One region of the Cellulosimicrobium sp. MI9406 genome, then DNA from elsewhere that is predicted to be linked to it. Evidence: riboswitches for the same ligand, from Rfam matches in the RefSeq annotation. Region 1 holds a riboswitch; the other holds the start of a gene.
What was found. Region 1 has a riboswitch for thiamine pyrophosphate ahead of MT994_RS00260 (thiamine ABC transporter substrate-binding protein). Riboswitches for the same ligand answer to the same signal wherever they lie in the genome.
Positions count from the first base shown of each region.

Region 2: it holds a riboswitch for thiamine pyrophosphate, as region 1 does, so the genes downstream of both, MT994_RS12755 (ECF transporter S component) here and MT994_RS00260 (thiamine ABC transporter substrate-binding protein) in region 1, are expected to answer to the same signal.

Region 1 is NZ_JALIZI010000001.1:57,002-62,059, forward strand. It holds gene MT994_RS00255 (iron ABC transporter permease) at 1-753, opposite strand, end outside; gene MT994_RS00260 (thiamine ABC transporter substrate-binding protein) at 824-1,915, opposite strand; TPP riboswitch at 1,998-2,102, opposite strand; gene MT994_RS00265 (ABC transporter ATP-binding protein) at 2,412-3,182, shown strand; gene MT994_RS00270 (ABC transporter permease) at 3,179-5,058, shown strand, end outside.
Region 2 is NZ_JALIZI010000006.1:159,484-164,541, reverse strand. It holds gene aspS (aspartate--tRNA ligase) at 1-461, opposite strand, end outside; gene MT994_RS12770 (PPOX class F420-dependent oxidoreductase) at 745-1,212, shown strand; gene MT994_RS12765 (Rv2578c family radical SAM protein) at 1,219-2,874, opposite strand; gene MT994_RS12760 (hypothetical protein) at 2,918-3,355, opposite strand; TPP riboswitch at 3,501-3,620, shown strand; gene MT994_RS12755 (ECF transporter S component) at 3,725-4,429, shown strand; gene MT994_RS12750 (ATP-binding cassette domain-containing protein) at 4,422-5,058, shown strand, end outside.

The DNA.
Region 1 (5,058 bases):
GACCGACAGCACCGCCGCGGTGCGCAGGTCGAGGAACTGCGTGGTCTGGATCCAGATCTCCGTCTCGATCGTCCCGTAGCGGATGCCGCCGAGCACGAGCACGACGCCGAACGCCGTCGCGCAGAAGAGGAAGACGATCGACGCGGCGCTCGCGATCGCGGGCGTGAGCGCCGGGAGCGTCACGGTGCGGAACGCGCGCCACGGCGTCGCGCCGAGGGCGCGCGCCGCCTGCTCGGCGCGCGGGTCGAGGTGCTCCCAGAGGCCGCCGACCGTGCGCACCACCACGGAGTAGTTGAAGAACACGAGCGCGACGACGATCGCGGCGAACGTCTCGTCGAGCCGCAGGAACCCGAGCGGGCCGCCCTGCACGAGCAACGACCGGAACGCGACGCCGACGACGACGGTCGGGAGCACGAACGGCACCGTGACGAGCGCGCGCACGACCCGGCGCCCGGGGAACCGGCACCGGTACAGCACGTACGCGCCGGGCACGCCGAGCAGCAGCGACAGCGCCGTGCCGAGCACGGCCTGCCAGAGCGTGAGGCCGACGATCCGCCACGTGCGGGGCTCGGAGAAGACCTCCGCGAACCCCGAGAGGTCGAGGCCGCCGTCGTCCCCGACGAACCCGCGCGCCACGAGCGTGACGACCGGCCACGCGAAGAACACCCCGAGGAACGCGAGCGGCACCGCCGCCGCCAGACCCCACAGCACCCCGCGCCCGACGCCGCCCCGCCAGACCTCCCGACCCCTCACCACGGCTCTCCCCCGCGCGACCACGGCTCTCCCTCGCGAGGTAGAGCCGTGGTCGCTCGGGGACCGGGGGTCAGTCGACGACCGTCGCCGTCCATGCCTTGATCCACTCGTCGCGGTGCGCCGCGACGTCGGCGGGCGCGACCTCGAAGGGTTCGTCGGCGAGCGGCGCGAACTCGGCCCAGCCGTCGGGCAGCGTGACGGAGTCGTCGGCGGGGTACATGTACATCTGGTCGGCGACGTCGGCCTGGAACGTCTCGCTCACGAGGAAGTCGAGGAGCTGCTGCGCGCCCTCGGGGTTCTTCGCGTTCGCGAGCACGCCCGCGTACTCGACCTGGCGGAAGCACGTGTCGAGCAGCGCGCCCGTGGTCGACGCGGAGCCGTCCTCGGTGAGCGTGAACGCGGGCGACGTCGAGTACGACAGCACGAGCGGGCGCGGCCCCGCGCCCTCCGAGCCGGAGAAGTCGACGTAGTACGCGTCGGACCAGCCGTCGACGACCTTCACGCCGTTGGCGCGCAGGTCCGCCCAGTAGTCCTCCCAGCCGTCCTCGCCGAACGCCCCGACGGTCGCGAGGAGGAACGCGAGGCCCGGCGACGACGTCGCGGGGTTGGTCACGACGAGGAGGTCCCGGTACTCCGGCTTCGCCAGGTCCTCGAGCGTCACGGGCTCGGGGATCCCCGCGTCCGCGAACCACGCGTGGTCCACGTTGACGCACACGTCCCCGAGGTCGACGGCGGTGAGCTCGCCGCCGTCCCCGACCGCGTACGACGCGGCGGACTCCGAGACGTCGGCGGGCGTGTACGGCTCGAGGACGCCCTCGTCGATCGCGCGCGACGCGAAGGTGTTGTCGATCCCGAACACGATGTCGCCGAGGGGCGAGTCCTTCGTGAGGATCAGCTGGTTGACCAGCGCGCCGCCGTCGCCGGGCGCGACCTGCTCGACGGTGAGCCCGCTCTCCTCCTCGAACGCGGCGAGCACGTCGTCGCTCACCGCGAAGGAGTCGTGGGTCACCAGGGTGACCGTGCCCCCGCTGCCCGACGACGCGTCGTCGCCCCCGGCGCCGTCACCCCCCGAGCAGGCCGCGAGGGCGAGGAGCGCGAGCGTCGCGCCCACGCCGGTCGCGAGGGCCCGGCCGCGGCGGGCGACGGTGGTCGTGTGCTGCATGTGTCCTCCCTGGACGTTCAGGAGGGGTCCACCGGCCCGACCAGCCGTGCGCCGGGTGGGCGCGACGGACCGCGCGAGCAGGTGATCGAGAATCCCGACTTCCTCCACCGGTGCTAACCGGATCAGGTTCGAGGGTCTGCGGTGGTCCGCACTCTCAGCTCCTCCAGGAGCTCCCCTGTCGTTCACCGCGAGCCTACACCGGCCCCTCACCCGGAGAGTCCCCTGAGAGAACCCTGAGCGCCGGCGCCCGCGGACCAGGGACGGTTCGGGGCCTGTCCCCGATGCCGCGGGCACGCGCGCCGCGGGAGGGTCGGTACGGCCGCCGGGAGCCCCGGCGGCCACCACAGGACGACGCCGCCCGGCGAGCCACGACGCTCCCGCGCAGCGGCACGACGAGAGGACGGACGAGGACGTGACGACGACAGGCGCGGCACGGCGGAGCACCCCGCACGAGGTCCCGCCCGCTGAGGGCGCTGAGGGCGCTGCGCGACCCGCGATCGCGACCGCGCGCGGGCTGGTGAAGACGTACGGGCGCGGCGAGGCCGCGGTGCGTGCGCTCGACGGCGTGGACGTCGACCTCGAGCGGGGGCGCCTGACCGCGATCATGGGCCCGTCCGGCTCGGGCAAGTCGACACTCATGCACTGCCTCGCGGGGCTCGACTCCCCCACGGCGGGGACCGTCGTCGTCGACGGCGAGACGGTCTCCGCGATGAGCGAGCGGCGCCTGACGCGCCTGCGGCGCACGCGCCTGGGGTTCGTCTTCCAGTCGTTCAACCTCGTGCCGACGCTCACGGCGGAGGAGAACATCGTCCTGCCGCTCGCGATCGCCCGGCGGCCCGTCGACCGGGAGTGGTTCGACCGCGTCGTCGACGCCGTGGGCCTGCGCCCCCGGCTGGGGCACCGGCCCGCCGAGCTGTCGGGCGGGCAGCAGCAGCGGGTCGCGTGCGCGCGGGCGCTGGTGTCGCGGCCCGCGATCGTGCTCGCGGACGAGCCGACGGGGAACCTCGACTCGCGCGCCGCCGCGGAGGTCCTGGGCTTCCTGCGCGCGTCCGTGGACGACCTCGGTCAGTCCGTCGCGATGGTCACGCACGACCCGACCGCCGCGTCGTACGCCCACCGGGTGCTCTTCCTCGCGGACGGCCGCCTCGTGACCGAGCTCCACGACCCCACGCCGCAGGCGGTCCTCGACACGCTGGGCTCCCTCACCCCCGCCGGGCCGTCCCCGGCGCACGCCACCCCGGCAGCGACGACGGCGGCCGCCCGATGATGGGCCGGATCGCGCTGCGCGGCGTGCGCGCGCACGGCGCGCAGCTCGTCCTCTCGGTCCTCGCCGTGACGATCGGCGTCGCGTTCGTGACCGGCACGTTCGCGCTGCGCGCGATGCTCGCGACCACGTTCGACGGCATCGTCGCCTCGTCGGTCCAGGCGGACGCGTACGTGCGCGGCGCGTCGTCGGCCGGGGACGCGCTGATGTCGACGTCGGCCCAGGTCGGCGGTGCGCGCAGCCTCGTCCCGGCGGACCTGGCGCGCGACCTCGGCGCGCGCGACGACGTCGCGCTCGCGCTCCCGGAGGTGAGCGGTCCCGCGGTGCTCGTGGGCGCGGACGGGACCGCGGTCCTCGGCAGCCAGGCGCCGAGCATCGGCGTCGCCTACGACCCCCGCGACCCCGGCCCGCAGGTGGTCGACGGCCGCGCACCCCGCGACGGCAACGAGGTCGCGCTCGAGTCGGCGACGCTCGCGGCGTCGGGCCTCGCGGTGGGCGGCACGACCGACGTCGTGCTCGGCGACGCCGTGCGGCCCGTGCGCGTGGTCGGCGAGGTCTCGCTGTCCGCGCCGATGGCGGGCGCGACGATCGTCCTGCTCGACGCCGGGACCGCCGCCGCGACGTACGCGCCCGACGGCCTCGTCCCGTCGGTCGCGCTGTACGCGGCCGACGGTGTCTCCCCCGAGGCGCTGCGCGACGCCGTCGCGACCGCGCTCCCGGCGGGCGCCGAGGCGCTGACGGGGGCGGAGCTGCGCGCCGAGACGAGCGAGGCGATCACCGACCAGCTCGGGTTCGTGTCGACGTTCCTGCTGGTGTTCGCGGCGCTCGCGCTGTTCGTCGGCACGTTCATCATCACCACCACGTTCTCGATGCACGTCCGACGCCGCACCCGCGAGCTCGCGCTCCTGCGCGCGGTGGGCGCGTCGCCCGCGCAGGTGTTCGGCTCCGTGGTGGGGCAGGCGGCGGTCGTCGGGGCGGTCGGCGCGCTGCTCGGCGTCGGGGCCGGGTTCGGCCTCGCGGAGCTCGCCCGCAGCGGGTTCGGCGCCGTCGGCATGGAGCTCTCCGGCACGCTGCCCGTCACGACCACGGGGGTCGTCGTCCCGCTCGTGGTCGGCGTCGTCGTGTCGGTGCTCGCCGCTGCCCTGCCCGCCCGGCACGCCGCGCTCGTGCGCCCGGTGGAGGCGATGCGCGCCGACGTCGTCCGGCCCGCCGGGACGGGGCGGGCCCGTGCCGCCGCCGGGACCCTCGCGCTGCTCGCGGGCGTGGGGCTCGTCGTCGCGGCGGCCGTGGTCGGCAGCGGGGGCGCGCCCCTCCTCGGCCTGGGCGCGGCCGGCGTCGTCGCGGGCGTGCTCCTCCTCGCCCCGCTCGCGGTCGGCCCGGTGCTGACCGTCCTCGCCGCGCCGTTCGTCGCGCTGGTCCGCCCGCTCGGCGGTCTCGCGCGCGGCAACGTCACGCGCCAGCCGCGGCGGACCGCGGCGACCGCGGGCGCGCTCGTCGTCGGGATGGCGCTCGTCTCGACGACGTCCGTCCTCGCGCTGTCCACCCGCGTCTCCGTGCAGGACATCGTCGACCAGGAGACCGCGGCCGACCTCGTCGTCCGCTCGGCGATGCCGTACCTCCCCGACGGGGTCGCGGGCGACGTCCGCGCCGTGCCCGGCGTCGCGGCCGTCGACGTCACGACGTACGGGCAGGTCGTCGTCGACGGCGAGCCGCAGCTCGTCGTCGGGTTCCCCGCCGAGGGCTTCGGGCGCTCCGTGCGCACGACCGCGACCGAGGGCGACCTCGCCGCGTACGCGCGGGGCGAGGCCGCCGTCATGGCGGACGCGCTCGACGAGCACGGCTGGGCCCTGGGCGACGTCCTGACGCTCGCCGACCCGGC
Region 2 (5,058 bases), on a different contig from region 1:
AGCACGCGGCGTGCGGCCTGGTTCGCCTTGGCGCGCAGGCGCAGGGCGTGCGCGGGGGTGGGCCGGCGCAGGTCGAGGTAGCGGTGCTTGAGGCGCGCCTCCTCGCCGATCGTCTCGGTGTCCGCGAGCGCCGTCGAGACCTGGAACGGCAGGGCCTCGGAGGTGTTGAGCACGACGACGTCGGTCGCGACGACCTCGATCTCGCCCGTGGGCAGGGACGGGTTCTCGTTGCCGTCGGGGCGGCGCGAGACCTCGCCCGTGACCTGGAGGACGAACTCGTTGCGCAGCGGGTGCGCGACGGCCTCGTCGCGGATGACGACCTGGGCGATGCCGGAGGCGTCGCGCAGGTCGATGAAGGCGACGCCGCCGTGATCGCGCCGACGGTCGACCCAGCCCGTGAGGGTGACGGTCTGACCGGTGTGCTCGGCCCGCAGTGAGCCGGCCGTTCGGGTGCGCAGCACGGAGGGTTCCTTCCAGGTGGGCGGTGGGGGGTCGCGCTCCCGGAGCGGGGACGCGTCCGCTGAAGTCTAGTGCGGGCGGGCGGGCGGCTCGAACGGATACCTCCGACCGGAGGCGGTCGACGGTCCGCTCTCGACCGGCGGGGGCGACCGGATACCGTGGCGGTGCCGCCGCGACGTCCCGTGGCGGCACCGCCGGGACCGGCGCGGCGCCTGCGGGCGCGCACGGGCCGACCGGCCGCGGCAGGGCCGTCCGGCCCGCCGCCCGCACGAAGGAGGGTGACCCGTGGCACGCACCATCGCGACGAACCGGCGCGTCGAGCGCGACGAGCTCGAGGAGTTCCTGCGCTCCCGGCACGACGGCGTCCTCGTCACCACCCGCGCCGACGGCCGCCCCCAGCTCAGCCCGGTCACGTACGGGGTGGACGACGCGGGTCGGGTCGTCGTGTCGACGTACCCGGAGCGCGCCAAGGCGGTCAACGTGCGCCGCGACCCGCGCGCGTCGCTGCTGTCCCTGGGCGAGCGGTTCTCCGACCCGTGGGTGCAGGTCGACGGCGAGGCGGAGGTGATCGACCTGCCCGAGTCGGTCGAGCCGCTGGTCGACTACTACCGCGCCGTCGGCGGCGAGCACCCGGACTGGGACGAGTACCGCGCCGCGATGGTCACCCAGGGCAAGTCGCTCGTGCGGCTGACGATCACGCGCTGGGGACCGGTGGCGACGGGCGGCTTCCCGGCGCGCCTCGCCGACGCCTGAGACAGGTCAGAACAGGACCTGCTCCACTCCCCCGCCGACGACGTCGAGCCCGCCGCCGTCCACCGGCATGCCCGCGAGCGCCCCGCCGGGGCCGTCGCGCGCGTCCTGCGGCGCCGGGTCGACGGCGAGGCTGCCGGCCGGGTAGGCGCCGTCCGTCGGCGGCCCTGGCCGGCGGTGCCGGTCGCCGGGCTCGCCGCGGCGGAACCGGCCCTCGACGCCCGCGGGGCCGCGGTGGCCCGCGACCCCGAACCCGCGTGCCTCGAGCATCGGCCGCACCCGGTCCCACAGCCAGGACCGGTACGCCGTCGAGGCGTACGTGCCGCGGGCGTACACGCGCTCGTACCCGGGGACGAGGCGCGGGTGCTCGCGCGCGAGCCAGCCCATGTACCACTCGCGCGTGCCGGGCTTGAGGTGCAGGGGCAGCACCGTGACGCCGGTCGCGCCCGCGTCCTTGACGGCGTCGAGCAGCTCGGTGAGCGCGCGGGTCGAGTCGGTGAGCCACGGCAGCACGGGAGCGACCATGACGCCGCACGGCAGACCGGCCTCCCGGACCGTGCGGACGAGGTCGAGCCGCGCGCGCGGCGAGGGCGTGCCGGGCTCGACGCTCGCCTGGAGCTCGGGGTCCAGGAGCGCGAGGGACACGCCGATCCCGACCTCGACGCGCGAGGCTGCGTCGACGAGCAGCGGCAGGTCGCGGCGCAGGAGCGTGCCCTTGGTCAGCACGGACAGCGGCGTGCCCGACCCGGCGAGCGCGTCGATGATGCCGGGCATGAGGCGGTAGCGACCCTCGGCGCGCTGGTACGGGTCGGTGTTGGTGCCGAGCGCGACGGCCTCGCGCGCCCAGGACGGGCGGGCGAGCTCGGCGCGCAGCACGTCGTCGACGTTGACCTTGACCACGACCTCCCGGTCGAAGTCCTCGCCCGCGTCGAGGTCGAGGTACTGGTGCGTGGGGCGGGCGAAGCAGTTGTGGCTCACGACCCCCGCGGCGACGAAGTCGCGCGTGCCGGTCGTGATGTCGACCAGCTCCGTCGTCTCCCCCGGCCCGTCGAGTGCTTCCAGGGAGTCGACGCGCAGCGCCTCGCCGCCGGTGACGTCCTGGCCGTCGAGGACGGGCCGCCCGTCCGCGAGCGCCGCGGCGCCCGGCCCGACGAGCACGTCGCCGAGCGCCAGGCGGGCACGGTGCCCGGCACCGCCGACGACGTGGCGCCACCCGCGCTCGGTGAGGAACCGGTGGTCGCCGCTCGCCACGAGGCGCGTGCCGTCGGCGAGGGTCACGCGGTAGGCGCGCTTGCGGGTGGTCCAGCGGTCGAGCACCCGGGTGCGCACGTAGCGCCGGTACGCGCCGTGCGGGGCGGTGCCGACGATCTCGTCGCCGACACGCAGCTCGCCGATCGGCCGTTGCGTGCCGTCGGCCAGCAGCACCGGGGTGGCGGGCGCGAGGCAGTAGGAGCACGCGTGGCTGCACCCGCGGTACGGGTTGACGGTCCACCGGAACGGCATGCGCGACATCGCCGGCACCTTGGACAGCGCGCTCTTGGCCGTGACCTCGTGGAACGTGATGCCCGCGAACTCGGGCGTGCGCACGCTGCGGACGAGGCCGACCCGCTCCAGCCCGGGGAGCGCGCCGTCGTCCGCGCCGAGCGCCTGTCCGTCCCACCGCATCGCGCTATTCGAACAAACGTTCGAACGCGCTGTCAAGGGCGGGTCATTCGTCGGCGGACCACGCCTTGAGCAGCGCCAGGTTCCCGAGGGGGATGTGGTGGCCGATGCGCGGATGGTCCAGCGCGACACCGACGACCCCGGCCGCGCCGAAGGACGCGACGTAGTCGATCGCCGCCGGCACGGGTACCCCGAGCAACGGCACGGCGCCTGTCTCGTCGTCCGCCAGACCGAGCGCCCGGGCCGCCTCGTCCGCGCGCGCGGCGCTGCTGTAGAGGCAGATCATGGGCCCCTGGTCCGCAGCGACGGCGTACGGACGCGGCTGGTCCTCGGACCCCCGCGCGATGAAGAACCACGTGCCGAGGCGCACCGTCTGCCGCCACAGCGCGATCTGGGCCGACGTGTCGCCCGCGGGCGCGCTCCGCACGGCCTCGTCGAGGCGGTCCAGCTCGGCGACCGCGGCGGGGTCGTTGTCTCGGGTCATGCGCACTGCCTCGTTCCTCGTGGTCGGAGCCCGTACCCGGGTCCGCGCGGGCGCCTCGTCGCCGTCACCTTCTCACGGCGGCCGGGCGTCCCGGTGGGTGAGACGCCGGGATTGTCCGGCGGCCGTCCAGGCCCTAGGGTCGGGCCGAACGCCCCCGGGGAGCGCACGAGCGCTGAGAGTGCAGGCCGGACACCCGTCCCCCCTGCAGACCCGTGGAACCTGATCTGGTTCGTACCAGCGAAGGGAGCAGGGCCGACGTCACCGTCCCCTGCGCGCTCGTGCCCGCGCCCCGCGCGTGCCGTCCGCGCGGGGGCGGCGGTGGCGCGCCGTCGTGCACCCCTCGCCCCGGGGCCCGACGGAGGGAAGCGCATGACCGAGCCCCGCACCACGCCGCCCCGGGCGACCCCGCCCACCGCCACGCCCGACGACCGACCCGACGGCGTGGGTCCCACGCCCGCCCCTCGGGACCGCGCCGTCGCCACTCCCCCGAGCCGTGCCCGACGCCGCGGCCTCACCCTCCACGAGACCGTCCTCGTCGCCGTGCTGGGGGTCGTGTTCGGGTTCGTCTACTGGGCGTTCGTGCAGCTCTGGGCCCCGCTCCAGCTCGCCATGGGACCGCTCGCGGACCTCGCCGCCAACGTGCTCGCGGGCGCGTGGATCGTCGTCGGCCCGCTCGCGACGTACATCGTGCGCAAGCCGGGCGTCGGCATCCTCACCGAGACGCTCGCGGCGCTCGTCGAGGTGGTCTTCCTCGCGTCGCCCGCCGGCCCGCTGCTCGTCCTCGTGGGGCTCGTCCAGGGCATGGGCGCCGAGATCCCCTTCGCCCTCACCCGGTACCGCCGCTACCGCTGGTGGGTCTTCGTCGCGTCGGGAGTGAGCGCGGCGCTCGTCACGTACGCGTTCAACGCGGTCCGCTTCGGCTGGCTCGGGCAGGACTACGCGATGCTCCGGCTCGGCGTGCAGGTCGTCTCGTGCGTCGTGCTGTGCGGGATCGCGGCGCGCCTCCTCGGCGACGCCCTCGCCCGCACCGGCGCGCTCGACGCCTTCGCGATCGGGGCCGACCGCCGTGGCTGAGGCACCGACCGCCGCACCGGACGTCACGCCGGACGCCGTGCCCGGCGACGTGCCCTGCGACGTGCCCGACGCCGTCGCCGCCGCCGGTCTGACCGTCACCGTGGGCCACGACGGCACGCGCGTGCTCGACGACCTCACGCTCACCGTCCCCGCGGGCACCGGGCTGCTCGTGCTCGGCCCCTCGGGCTGCGGGAAGTCCACGCTGCTGCGTGCGCTCGTCGGCGTCGTGCCTCACACGCTCCCGGGGTCGGTCACGGGCGACCTGCGCGTGACGGGCGTCGACCCGCGCGACACGACCCCGGCGGCGCTCGCCGCGCGCGTCGGCCTCGTCCAGCAGCGGCCGGGCGACCAGCTCTGTCTCGCCCGCGTCGACGACGAGCTGCGGTTCGCGCTCGAGAACCGGGCGGCGGACCCGCGCACGATGGACGCCCGCGCCGCCACCGCGCTCGCCGCCGTCGGTGCGGACCACCTGCACGACCGGCCGACCCACGCGCTGTCGGGGGGCGAGGCGCAGCGCGTCGCCCTCGCGGCGGCGCTCGTCGCCGACCCCGAGCTCGTGGTCCTCGACGAGCCGACGGCGTTCCTCGACCCGGCGGCGGCGCACGAGGTCGGGACGCTCGTGGGCGGGC